DNA from 3 places in the Pseudodesulfovibrio senegalensis genome. Region 3 is predicted to be linked to each of the others. Evidence: riboswitches for the same ligand, from Rfam matches in the RefSeq annotation. Region 3 holds a riboswitch; each other region holds the start of a gene.
The links. Region 3 has a riboswitch for cobalamin ahead of F8A88_RS07510 (sirohydrochlorin cobaltochelatase). Riboswitches for the same ligand answer to the same signal wherever they lie in the genome.
Positions count from the first base shown of each region.

Region 1: another riboswitch for cobalamin. It lies ahead of F8A88_RS10560 (sirohydrochlorin cobaltochelatase); the one in region 3 lies ahead of F8A88_RS07510 (sirohydrochlorin cobaltochelatase).
Region 2: another riboswitch for cobalamin. It lies ahead of F8A88_RS00075 (ribonucleoside triphosphate reductase); the one in region 3 lies ahead of F8A88_RS07510 (sirohydrochlorin cobaltochelatase).

Region 1 is NZ_WAIE01000004.1:121,026-125,540, reverse strand. Features, by position in the region: gene F8A88_RS10565 (DUF2087 domain-containing protein) at 219-758, opposite strand; gene F8A88_RS10560 (sirohydrochlorin cobaltochelatase) at 977-1,927, opposite strand; cobalamin riboswitch at 2,066-2,251, opposite strand; gene F8A88_RS10555 (CBS domain-containing protein) at 2,293-3,582, opposite strand; gene F8A88_RS10550 (hypothetical protein) at 3,841-4,515, shown strand, end outside.
Region 2 is NZ_WAIE01000001.1:15,426-19,940, reverse strand. Features, by position in the region: gene F8A88_RS00075 (ribonucleoside triphosphate reductase) at 1-1,478, opposite strand, end outside; cobalamin riboswitch at 1,648-1,789, opposite strand; gene rimO (30S ribosomal protein S12 methylthiotransferase RimO) at 1,912-3,231, opposite strand; gene F8A88_RS00065 (two-component system sensor histidine kinase NtrB) at 3,430-4,515, shown strand, end outside.
Region 3 is NZ_WAIE01000002.1:282,893-287,407, reverse strand. Features, by position in the region: gene F8A88_RS07520 (histidine kinase) at 1-55, shown strand, start outside; gene F8A88_RS07515 (chemotaxis protein CheA) at 58-1,716, shown strand; cobalamin riboswitch at 1,742-1,920, shown strand; gene F8A88_RS07510 (sirohydrochlorin cobaltochelatase) at 2,038-3,012, shown strand; gene F8A88_RS07505 (FecCD family ABC transporter permease) at 3,035-4,063, shown strand; gene F8A88_RS07500 (ABC transporter ATP-binding protein) at 4,065-4,515, shown strand, end outside.

The sequences.
Region 1 (4,515 bases), on a different contig from region 3:
GCAAGGCCGGGTTGATTTTGGTGGCGCGTCGCGTGGCGGCCGGTCCGGACCGGTTCGTTGCGTCCCCGGAAGCATTGCCATGCGATCTTTCAGAGGCACAATTACTGCCAAATCCGCGGCAGTGCAATGCGTTCGCCCCACAAAAAAGGGACCCGCACAGCGGATCCCTATGGTTCAAACCCAGTGCGGCTCCGGTCGACCGAAACCGCGTTGACCGGCTAATGCAGGCGGCGGAACACCTCCAGCGCCTCCAGAGGAGGCTGAACCTCGATGCGGCGGTATTCGCTGCCGTCGGGCGTGCGTTCCACCATGCCGTAATCCACCATCAGCCGCCGCAGCAGGGCGTGGTCGCAAAAGGCATGATCGAGCGACAGCCGCTCATCCAGTTCCAGTTCCGAGAGCACGGCCCTTGCCGGCAAACGGGACCACAACACCCACAGGCACAGCATGCGCAGGCTGTGCTTCTTGGGCCAACTGCTCAGGCGGCCGTTCAGGTCGAAATACCCCACAGCCTTTTTCACGCGCTTGAGGTTGAGTTCGGCTACGGGCCGAGCTTCACCGCTCGTGCCCGAATCCGGTTGCGAAGCCTGCTGCACGGCCTTCAGATGCTGAAAATTGCGGTAACCTCCGGCCTTGGCCAGCAGGTTCAGCAATTCCAGATGACTGGGGGCACGCTCAAGGTTATCGAACTGTCTGCGCATGGTGCGGGCAAGGGCGGAAACATCGCCGACATGCAGCGACACGGGCGTTCTGGACATGACTTATCCTCACTTTCGTGCCTTGGATCAAAAACGTCTGCCGGTGGTCGCCGACTTCCGGCTCGGCACGGGGATAAGTGTCGAACGGGAAAGGGTATGGCAGGTTTAGCTCCCCCAAAGGGGCGGCGACGCCTCGGTGAACTGCCGACCAGAAGCGAGGCTACAAAAGAAGGAGGCAAATTGCAACGGTGCACCCCACGCGTCCAAACAGGCAGATCCTATTCCGAAAGGCCAGCCACGGCCTCGGCCAGATGGTCGTGCCATATGCCCCGAAACCCGGCATGCGCCAGAGAGCCGGTGTGCACGGGCACCACATCCAGCCCCATTGAGCTGAGCCCATGAAGCCAGGAGTGTTCGTTGTCGCCGAACAGGTCCACATGCACATGATGGCCGGGAACGCACATGAAGGGCACCAGAAAAATGCGTTTCACGCCCTTGTCCCAAAAACGCTGGCCCAGCTCGGCCGGGGCGCGGCTGCTCATGAGCGTGCCCATGGCCACGTTGGAATGGGAACGCAGCAGCAGTCCCTCCAGCGCAAGATAGAGCGCGTGGCCTTCATGGTAGGTTCCGTGCCCAACGAGAATCACGCCGTCATTGTCGTTTTCCATGGGCATGAGTTCCACGGCCACGACCTCGGCGGCGCGCTTCATGTCATCCACGGAGCGCAGCAGGGGCGCGCCAACCGTCACGTCGGCCAGTCCCTTGCGCGGATGCAGCATGGCCTCGGCCTGCTGCACGGTCCAGTCGTATTCCACCCCCGGAAGGGTGTGCAGGGACTGCACCGCCACATGGCTGACGCCGTCATCCACCATGCGTGAAAGAGCCTCGCCCACGGAAAGGGCATCCATGCCGCGGCTGCGGATCTTGCCCCGAATGCGGTTGGCCGTGAACGCCCAGCGCACGTCCATGTCCGGGTACTTCTCGCGCACCTCTCTTTCAAACAGGCCGTAGTACTCGTGGGCCTGTTCGTGCGCGCAGCCGAATGCCGTCAGCAGGATTCCCCGCGCTCCCGTGCGCGGTCCGGGCACGCCTTGGTGGTGATGATGGTGATGATGTTCGTGGCCGTGGTGACCGTGGTGACAGTGGCCGCACTCTTCGCCGTGAGCATGTTCATGACCGTCGTGGCTGTTCTCGGCGTGGCCCGGTTCAATGCTGCAGTGGTGATGCATGGCGTCTCCCATGGGGTAAGACCCCGGCAAGGCAGGCCGGGGCGACAAAACATGAAAAAAGGTATTCCAAGTCCAGCCGCGCACGGTTATCCGACCGCGCACGGCGCGTTTCCCCGGAAAAGCCGTCCCGCTTTTCAGGAGGAAGAGGCTGTGTCGGCAGGTTTCCTGGCTCGCGAGTCTCGGGCGGTTTCCGGGCCTTCCCGGTTTTCCGGTGGCCAAAGAGGGGAAAAACCGTCTCTTCGCTTACAGTTGCGGGGGCAGCGCCGGTTTCGCACCGGCTTCCCTTTCAACCCCGATACGGGGACCGACGTCGATATTGCTATATGGAGGGGCACATGAAGTCAAACACTGACGAATGCAGAAAATCAGAACTCATAGACCTGCAGCAGCAGATCCACCTGCGAGACAACGCCCACCAACTCGTCGCCGTCCAGCACCGGGAGTATGCCCTCGCGCGCGCCGGACATTTGTTCCACGGCCTCGCGGCAACTGGTATCCGGGGTGATGCGCGGAATCTGCCGCCGGGCATAGCCCTTGACCGGCACGCCTGATCTGCCGCCTTTTTCGGCCTTGGCGAAATCCTGTGCGCACAGCCCGCCGAGCAATGCGCCGCCATCCAGCACCAGCAGGCCGGAAAGCTTGTCCTTTTCCAGAATCCGGGCGGCATCGGCCATGGTCACTGCCGCGTCCACAACGTATCGTTTCGGCTCGGACATGACCTTGCCCACGGGAACGGCCTCATGGCCGCCCTGATCCAACAGCGTGCGCACCTGTGCGGCGGCCTCGTCCGGCCCGGCTCCGCGGATGATGGCCGAGCCCGCGCCGGGATGCCCGCCCCCGCCCAGCGCGCGCATGATCTGACCGATGTCCACCAGCCCGGGCTTGCTCCGGCCAATGATCATGCTCTTTTGCGAATCCGCCTGAAATATGCCAAACGCCGCGTCTATGCCCTTGAATTCCCGAAACTTGGAAACCAGCCGGGCCAATGATGTCAGCCCGGTTTCGATCTGCATGGCGCTGATGCCCACACGGGCCGCGCCCACCTTCACGACCTCGGACTCCTCCAGCATTCTGGAAAAAACCTCTGCATGGGCGTCGTCCACCGCGTCATCAAGATATGCGGAAACCACGTTCAGGTCTGCCCCGTTCTCGATCAGGAAGCTGACCATGGCCGCATCGCGTGCGGTCACGGACGGATAGCGCAGACCGCCCGTGTCCGAATAGATGCCCAGCAGGAACAGGGTGGCGTGGATGGGGGAAAACGGGGTGTCGCGCTTTTGCATCTCCTCCAGCAGCAGGGTCACGGCCGCACCCACCTCTTCCCGGTGCGTCTCGCCACTCTCGATGTTCACGCCCTCCATGTGATGATCCCAGCAGATCACCTCCAGACCGTCCCGCCCGACAAGGGAATCCATGGAGTCCAGCCGTTTCCAGTTGTTGGCGTCCACCACGATGAGCGATGTCACGGGATCGAGGTCGAAATCCTTCCTCGGTTCGACGCGCAGCATGTGGGCATGGATGGCCAGAAACTGCTTGACCTCGGGGTTGACCATCTTGGGGAGCACGCCCACGGCGCCCGGGTACAGAAAAGTACAGGCCACCATGGAGGCCAGGGCATCGAAATCGGTTCCGGTATGCGTGGTCACTATCTGCATGGCGCGCCTTCTCCGTGTGTAATCGGGGTTGAGGTGTGCCGGAACACATACATCATACCGGGCAGGCTCGGCAATCGCCGGAAAACAATCGGACGACTTGTACCCGATCCCCCAGGACAAAACGCCCGGCGGAACCGGAAACTGCATCATAAAAGCTCTCTTTTTCCGACCATTATAGGATTGTAAAATAAGGGGGTAGACAGGTCCCACCCCTCCCTATACCACTTGACGATTATCATTTGGAGGAGGGATTTCACAATGGGCTCGACAAGGGATATCGGCCGTTTCCGGCCGCATAGGGTATGGCTCGGCCAAATGGCATGCGCACTGCTGCTCTGCCTGATTCTGGCCGCACCGAACGGCGCGCAAGCCGAAATGGTGCAACACAACGCGTATTTCGCAACCCAAACCACCACCGCGTCCAACGGCGCAATCATCGAAGAGGCCGTCATCAACGGACCGCCCACCCCACCGGAAGGCTTTGTGCGCATGGAGGCCAACATGGCCGCGGCAACGGAAAACGCCGCCATCACCGTGCTCAACGAAGTGCCCGCCTTTACGTGGTGCTTCGGCTGTTCGGCCACGTCCGCGGCCATGATGGCGGGACACCTCGACCGCACCGGATACCCGAACCTCTATACCGGCCCCACCAACAACGGGGTCATGGTCCTGAACAACGACGATCACTGGTCCACATGGACCGACCCGGGCGGCGACACCCGCAACCGCTGCCCGCTGAGCGCCACCCAGCAGGGGCTGGACGGACGCACCACTCGGGGTGGCGTGGACGACTACTGGTACCAGTACAACAGCTCCATCGACCCCTTTACCGAGGGCGGAGGCTGGACAGAGCACACCTTGGGCGGCAGCACGGGCGACTACATGCGCACCAACCGCTATGCAGCCCCCAGCCAGAACACAGACGGCTCGACC
Region 2 (4,515 bases), on a different contig from region 3:
GCTTCGGTTTCAATGCCCTTGCCCAGCAGGTTCTGGCAGGCTTCGTGTCCGCCGATCACGCCGATGGTGGAGAAGTGCCCCTTGTAGCCGTTCTTCAGGTAGCGGCGTGAATAGGGGAACATGCCCGCATCAAGGCTCTTCTGGATCATCTTGCGCTTGAACTCCAGCGAATCGCGGGCCATTTCCGCGTATTCGGTGATCAGCTCCATGAAGTCCTCTTCGTTGTGCGCCAGATACGCCAGCTTGGGCAGGTTCAGGGTCACAACGCCGATGGAACCGGTCAGGTCGCCGGCGCCGAACAGGCCGCCGGTCTTCTTGCGGATTTCACGCAGGTCCATCTGCAGACGGCAGCACATGGAGCGCACGTCTTCGGGGTTGAGGTCCGAGTTGATGAAGTTCTGGAAGTAAGGTGCGCCATAGCGTGCGGTCATCTTCAGCAGCAGGCTGCCGGCCTCGGAATCCCAGGCAAAATCCGGAGTCACGTTGTAGGTGGGGATGGGGAAGGAGAAAATGCGTCCGTCCGCGTCGCCCTCCAGCATGACTTCGAGGAAGGCCTGATTGATCATGGCCATTTCCTCGGCGTATTCGCCGTAGGTGGAATCCTGGAACTCACCGCCGATGATCACCGGCTCGTTGGCGATGTGCGAGGGCGGGGTGAAGTCCAGCGTGAAGTTGGTGAACGGGCTCTGGCCGCCCCAGCGCGAGGTGGTGTTCAGGTTGTACACCAGCTTCTGCATCTGCTGCTTGACCTGATGGTAGTTCAGGCCGTCGTGGCGTATGAACGGAGCCAGATAGGTGTCCACGTTGTTGAAGGCCTGCGCACCGGCCCACTCGTTCTGGAGCGTGCCGAGAAAGTTGACGATCTGGCCGCAGGCCGCGTCGAAATGCTGGGCCGGGGACGAACAGCAGCGGTCCTTGAGGTTGAACCCTTCCAGCAGCAGGTCGCGCAGGCTCCAGCCCGAGCAGTACCCGGCAAGGCCGAAGGAAAGGTCGTGAATATGCATGTAGCCGTGGGTGTGGGCGTCGCGGATTTCCTCGGGATACTTTTCCAGCACGTAGCGGGCCTGCACGGACCCGGCCATATGCAGGATCAGGCCCTGGAACGAATGCACCATGTTGGAGTTTTCGTTCACGCGCCAGTCCGAGTTGTCCAGATAGGTCTCCACCATGCCGGCAACGTCCATGTACGCCTGGTTCTGCTTCCTGAGCTCACGGCGCTTTTCGCGGTAGATGATATAGCGCTCGGCCACCTTGTAGAGACGGGCTTCCATGAGCACCTGCTGGACCGTGTCCTGAACCATTTCCTGTTCGGGAATATCCACGTCTTCCAGCCGTTGTTCCACTTTCTTGGCCAACCGTTTGGACAAAAGCGGATCCTTGATGCCGCTGCCCTTGAGAGCCTTGAAGATTGCGTTGCCGATGCGGTCCACGGACCACGTTTCCAGGCAACCGTCGCGTTTGAGAATTTGTTTGGGCATGCAGTGAACTCCAGAAAAAGACAGCAAAAAAAGAGCCGGAAGACTCGCCAAGGTGCCGTCTTTCGTCATGGCCGGGCTTGTTTGCGCAGGGAGGCTGAACCGTCCTGTGCCCCGGCGATTATCGGGTGATACGAATTTCGTGTCCGTTTCCGGCATCCTCGTGCCGGACGCGGTCAGAAATGCTTCAGCAGGTTTTCTGGCTCATCCGCCCGGGGTCGATACCGGACGAATTGACAGTGGCGGGACCGCTCCGGAATCGCACCGGATTGCCCTGTTGCGGCACATGGCCGCCTGAAGTGTCTCGTCGTTTTCAGCAGGCTTTTTTAGACTATAAACAGAGGTTCACGTCAACCCCATCTATAAAAAATTTAGACCTTGACAAGACAATTTTCCTCGCAACAGGTCGTAAAATAAATAATTATTTTTCAGGGCATTACGCCAAGGCAACAAGATCGTATGTTTTGGCGTCCTCCACCTCGGCCTCCACGATCATGCCGGGCGCAAGCTCGGTTCCGGGCTGGGCGCTGACATAGGTCACGCCGTCCACCTCCGGGGCCTGGAACCATGTGCGGCCAACGAACAGGCCGGGCCATTCCGGGGACGGCTCTTCCACGAGCACGGGCAGGGTTTCGCCCACGTAGCCGGCCATGATTTCGCCGGAAATTTCCGCCTGCAATTCCATGAGCGCGTCGCGCCGTTCCAGCTTGACCGCATCCGGCACCTGATTGTCCATGGCCGCGGCCGGGGTTCCGTCCTCGGGCCAGTAGGGAAACACGCCCAGATGATGAAAACGGGTGGCACGCACAAAGTCCATGAGGCACTGGAAATGCTCGTCGGTCTCACCCGGATAGCCCACGATGAACGTGGTGCGCAGAGCCGCCTCCGGGAAAAACTCGCGCACCCGCTCCACCACCTTTTCCGGGTTGCGGGCAAAGGGGCGGCCCATGGAGGACAGCACCTCGGGATGGGCGTGCTGCAAGGGGATATCGAAATAGGGCAGAAACGGCTTGCCCGCGTCGCGCAGGAACGAAAGCAGGGTACGCGTAAGCCCGGCCGGATACAGGTACATGAGCCGCAGCCACTCCAGCCCGGGCACGGGCAAAATGCGTGCAAGAAGCTGCTGCAGATCGTTTTCCGGCCCGAGGTCCGCGCCGTAGTGCGTGGAATCCTGCCCCACCACGATGAGTTCCGGCACGCCCTGCCCCACCAGCGCCTTTGCCTCGGCAGCCAGATAGTCCACGGGCCAGCTCTTCAGGGGGCCGCGGATGGATGGAATGGTGCAGAACCGGCAGTCGTGGGAGCAGCCTTCGCTGATCTTGAGGTAGGCGTAGCCCGGGCCAGTGCTCAGGCTGCGCGGCAGGTCCGGGTCGGCTTCGCGGCCCAAGGCCTCGCGCACCATGGCGGGCCATTGGTCCAGCTCGTCCGTGGAAAGCCACAGGTCCACCTCGGGCATTTCCGCAACCAGATCCCTGCCGAAGCGGCTGACCAGACAACCGGCCACGGCCAGCACCGGACGTTGCCCATCCAGTTCTTCCATGTCGGCCACGGCGTCCAGAATGGTGGAAACCGATTCCTCGATGGCCGGCTCGATGAAGCCGCAGGTGTTGATCAGCACCAGGCGGGCGGCGGCAACCTCGTCCACGGGCTCAACCCCGGGGCCGAGGGCACCCAGCAGCCGTTCAGTATCCACACGGTTTTTGGGGCAACCGAGGCTCACGGTCATAACCCTGATATTATCAGCGCTTACTTTCATCGAGTATTCGTCCTTGCAAAAAATCCATGATAAAGTGGCGGCAAACACCACACTCCGGCATTGCGCTTTTCCCTTCGCCATGTACAATGCACGAATGGTATTGCGACAACATGTCCAATGGGGGTCTTCGCTGTGTCCGGTCAAGAAGTCAATGACAGAAGATATGATATTGGGGTTATCGGGGACATTCCGGCCCTGATGGCTTTCTGGGAAATGTTCCGCGAACAGGCCAACCACACGGTCCTGCGCGAAATAGGAATTGTCGCGGCCGCATTCCCCGGCCAACAGGGGCTGCCCGGCATCTACGAGCCGCCCAGCGTGGTTCCCACCTATACCGGCTACCGGGAAATGCTGGAAAAGCACCCGGAAATCAACATGGTCATCGAGGCCACGGGCCGTCAATCGTTGCTGGCCGAACTGCGCGCCACCCTGCCCGCAGACATCACGCTCGTGGAACGGGGCGCGGCCAATTTCTTCATCAACCTGCTCACGCAGGACAAGATGTGGATCGCCTGCAAGCTGGACCTTCTGCATACCCAGAACATGCTCAAGACCATCATCGACCAGATGGACGAGGAAATCCTGTTTCTCGACCTGGACGGCCGCGTGCTGGACGTGAACAAAAAATGCCTTGAACGAACGGGTCTGACCAAAAAACAGGCCGTGGGCGCCATGCTCAACGAAGTTTTTTGCGGGCTGGAGGACACAGGGTGCGGCCTGCCGTTGGAAACCACGGTCGGCCGGGGGGAACCATGCGAAACCCTTGCCTCGGAGGTGGGCGAGGACGGCCGGGTTCGCTATTACCGCATCTACGCCTACCCCATCTACGACGAAAACGAGTCCCTGAGCAATCTGGTTGCCATGCGGCGCGACATCACCCGGCGCATGGAAATGGAACAGCGGCTCCAGCAATCCGAAAAACTGGCCTCCATTGGCGAGCTTTCCACCTACATCGCCCATGAAATACGCAATCCGCTCTTCACCATCAGCGGATTCGCCAACTCCCTGATGCGCAGCAAGGAAGCCAACGACGGCATTCGTGAAAAATTGTCCATCATCCTCACGGAATCGCGACGGCTGGACGAAATCCTGAAAAGCATCATCAATTTCACCCGCCCCACCGAGGCCGAAGTCTCCAGCGTGGACATCAACAAACTGGCCACCGCCACCATGGAGGTCATGGGCATCGGGCTTTCCAATCAGGGCATACGACTGGTCATGGAACTGGAAGCGGGCATGGCGCGGGTCAAGGCCAACCCGGAAGTCATCAAGCAATGCCTGATC
Region 3 (4,515 bases):
CCCCGATGAAGAATCCTATTTCACAAACGCGGCTCCCGGCACGGAGAACAACTGACCATGCGCGAAGCCATCCTTGAGTGTATAGAAGCGCTGGAGAACGAAGTTCTGGCATTGGAAGCGGCCGGGGGCGGCAACGTCGACGAGGTGCTGGCCTCGCTCGGACTCTCGCGGATGAAAATCCAGTCCGCACAAATCATCGCCATATTGGACATGCTCAACGACGGCATCACGCCCGTAAGCACGGAAATCATAACGTCCATGCTGAACGTCGTGGATGCACAAAAGCAATTCCTGCACTCCCTGGCAGGCATACTGGATCAGGGACCGGCGGTCTTGGATTCCGAAGCTGTAGCCGAACAATCCAGACAGGCGGAAACAGCCGAACAGGAATCCGAGGAAGCCATTGCCGCGGCCATGGGCGGCGAAGCTGCCACCACGGGCGAAGCGGAGCAAACCGATCCCCCTGCCGAACAGGCAGCCAAACCCGCCGTCAAATCCAAGGACGCGCCACAGGAGAAAGGCCTCGCGGCACAGGCCATTTCCTCCATTCGTGTGAGCACGGACCGGCTGGACCGGGTCATCGAACTGGTGGGCAAGCTCATGGTCACCTATGCGGTCATCGCCCAAGGCGGTCTGGGCATCGACTCCAAGGTCATGGCCAGCCTCCGGGAACTGGACAACGTCATCAGCAAGCTCCAGTTCGAGGTGGACGCCATCAGGCTCGTTCCGCTCAAACAAATTTTCATGCCCATGCATCGATTGGTGAAAAGCCTGAGCCAGAAAATCGGCAAAAAGCTTGATTTCGAAATGTCCGGTGAAAGTCTGGCCCTGGACAAAACCATCGTGGAATCCCTGAACGAACCGCTGGTGCATCTGTTGCGCAACGCAGTGGACCATGGTCTTGAAACCACCGAAGGCCGTATCGAGGCAGGAAAGCCCGAAACCGGCAGCGTAAAACTCTCGGCATGGCGCAAGGGCGAATTCGCATACATCGAAGTGCGTGATGACGGACGAGGCCTTGATCCGGAAAGAATAAAGGCCAAGGCGCTGGAAAAAGGCCTTGCCGACCCGGATACCGAATACACCGAAGATGAAATTCTCCAATTCGTGCTCATGTCCGGGTTCAGCACTGCGGAAAAGATCACGGACGTGTCCGGCCGCGGCGTGGGCATGGACGCGGTGGTCAACGCCATCCGCGTATCCCTTGACGGCGACATCACCATCGAAAGCACGCTGGGCAAGGGCGCGGCGTTCATCATCAGCATTCCGCTCGACCGCTCGGCCAATGAAGGCATCGTGGAAGCGCTGGTATGCAGGGTCGGTGGAGAAACCTTCATCATACCCAGCCGCGACGTGGTGGAAATCTACGTGCCCAACACCAACGAAGTGGTTGAGCTTCCCGACGGACGCGAAACCGTGGACGTGCGCGGGGAAGTGCACTCCCTGCTGCGCCTCGGCGACCATCTGGGCATCGTTCCCGAGATTCAGGACGTGGACAAATCCCAGACCGTGGTGGTCCGCACCGGCGACTACAAGGCCGCCATCATGGTAGACGACGTGATCCGCCAGCAACAGGTGGTCATCACCCGCTTCACCGTGCCCGTGGAAGAAGTCTTCGACGTACCCCTGCTCGGCTACGGCATGATGGGCGAATCCGACGCCCTGGTGGTGGATACCGAAGAATTGCTGCAAAAGATGGATGAACGTTCCTCGTAACTTGACACCGTTCACCCCCCTTGAATACAACGGCTCTGCTTCAGGTGTCCGCAAGGACTTGATAGGGAATCCCGTGTGAATCGGGAGCGGTCCCGCCGCCGTAATCCTCGACAACCTGTTTTCTTCGTATGCCACTGGGGTTTCCCCGGGAAGGCCGAAAACAGGGAGGGAAGCCGGAAGACCTGCCCGAAGCCTGTCCGAGGAGAGTTCGACGGCAACGGGGCAATTGCCGAACGGACACATCAGTGCAGGCGCAGTCTTTACGCCTTTTCCTTATGCACACTTCATTCAACCAGCCCCTCCCAACAGTCGGAGGAATCAATGCACAACTCATGCAAACGGCTTCTGGTCACACTGATGGCTCTGAGCCTGCTGCTGGCGGCTACTGCGGCAAACGCAGGCCACGGCAACGAAAAAGGCTCTGGCAAAAAAGCCATTGTTCTTACGGCATTCGGAACTTCCTACCCCGAAGCCATCACTTCCATTCTGGCCATTCAGAAAGCCGTGCAAAAGGCTTTTCCCAACGTGCCGGTCAAGCTGGCCTTCACCTCCAACATCATCCGCAAAATCTGGATCGAACGCAGCCAGGACAAGGCGTGGCAAAAGACCAACCCCGGCATTCCGGCCGAGGTGCTGCACGTGAGGACCCCGCTGGCCACCATTGCGGACCTGCAGAACATGGGCTACCGCGACATAACGGTCCAGTCCCTGCACGTTTTTGCGGGCGAGGAATTCCACGACACCGTGACCCTGCTGGCTGGCCTGCGCTCCATTCATGCGCTCAAGCCCCGACACACCCCGTTTGCCCGGCTGGCACTGGGCAGACCGGCACTGGGCATGCCTGGTGAAGGCCACCCCTACAAAACCGACCTGGCCGTGGCCGCCAAAGCCCTGAAAACCGACGTGGAACAGGCCAGAAAAATGGATGCCGCACTGATCTACATGGGCCACGGCAACGACTTCTTCTCCACGGGCATTTATGCCGAGTTCCAGTCTGTCCTGCAGCAGGAATACGGCTGGCCCGTGATCATCGGCTGCGTGGAAGGATTCCCCGGATTCGACGAGGCTCTGGCCGCACTCAAGGCTACGGGCAAGAAAAGCGTGCTCATGAAACCGCTGATGATCGTGGCCGGCGACCATGCCAGCAACGACATGGCCGGAGCCGAGGACGACTCCTGGAAGGTCATGCTGACCAAGGAAGGCTTCGACGTGCACACCGAGCTGCGCGGACTGGGTGTTGTTCCCGAATGGGCGCAACTCTATGTGGAGCACCTCAAGGACGCCATGGCCCGATAGGCCATTCCAGAGGACAATGCATATGACCGCTCCCTGCATCGCCGCCGGAAAACCCGTATTCTGGGTCGCCGTCCTCTCGGGTACACTGCTGTGCCTGATGGTGGCGGCCACGGGCATGGGCTTCATCCCCGTTGAACCGGCCACGGTTCTTTCGGTGCTGGCGGAACGCGTGTGGGGAGCGGAACCCTTTTCCAACCCCATGATTTCGGAAGTGATCTTCAATGTGCGGCTGCCGCGCATCATCACGGCGGCAGCCGCGGGCTTCGGCCTTGCCGTTGCAGGAACAGCGTTTCAGGGCGTGCTGCTCAATCCGCTGGCCGAACCGTTCACGTTGGGCGTTTCCTCGGGAGCCGCGTTCGGCGCGTCGCTGGCCCTGCTGCTGGGGCTGGATTTCGCGGGAGTATGGTCCGTGGGCGCATGCGCCTTCATCGGTGCCGCCACCACCCTGCTGGGGGTCATGGCCATTGCCGGCAGCACCCACAGGCTTTCACCCACCAACCTGATTCTTTCCGGCGTCATTGTCTCGGCCATGCTCTCGGCGGGCATCAGCTTCATGAAGTACATGGCCGACGAGCGGGTTTCCGTGATCATATACTGGCTCATGGGCAGTTTTGCGGCCAAAACATGGGCCGAGGCGCTGCTGGCCGTGATCGTGGCCGGGGTCGGACTTGCGGCCTGCCTTTTCCTGGCCCGGGACATGAACATCATGTCCATGGGCGACACCACGGCCCGCTCGCTGGGCGTGAATACGGAAATGACGCGTGCCGCGCTGCTGGGCATCGCCACGTTCATGGCCGCGGCCTGTGTGGCCGTATCCGGCATCATCGGCTTCGTGGGCCTGATCGTGCCGCACCTCATGCGCCTTGCCTGCGGCCCGGACAACCGACTGCTGCTCCCGGCCTCAGGGCTGGGCGGGGCCATACTGCTGCTGGGTGCGGACACGCTGACCCGCGCCGTGCTCCCCCATGAAGTTCCGGTGGGCGTGCTCACAGCCCTCATCGGCGGCCCGGTGTTCTGTTTCATATTCAGCCGCAAACTGGCCCGGAGATAACATGAACGGTCCCGCCTATACCATCCGCGGTCTGCACTTCGGCCACGGGCAACCGCTCTTTGACGGGCTGGACCTGACCATTGCAAGCAAAGCGTTCACAGCCGTGGTCGGCCCCAACGGCAGCGGCAAATCCACCTTGCTGGACCTCATGACCGGACAGCGCAAGCCGCAATCCGGCTCCATAACCCTATTCGGTTCACCCGTGTCGGCCATGAACCCCCTTGAAATGGCGCAACGTACCGCGCTCATGCCGCAATTCCACAACGTTTCCTTTCCTTTCAGCGTACGCGAAACAGTATTCATGGGGCGACACCCGCACATTCCACGCTTTATGACCCCGGACTGGACCGATCAGGCACTGACCGACGAGGCCATGCAAACCATGGACGTCGCCCAACTCGCTCAGCGGCGCATCACGGACCTTTCGGGCGGCGAACGCCAGCGCACCATGC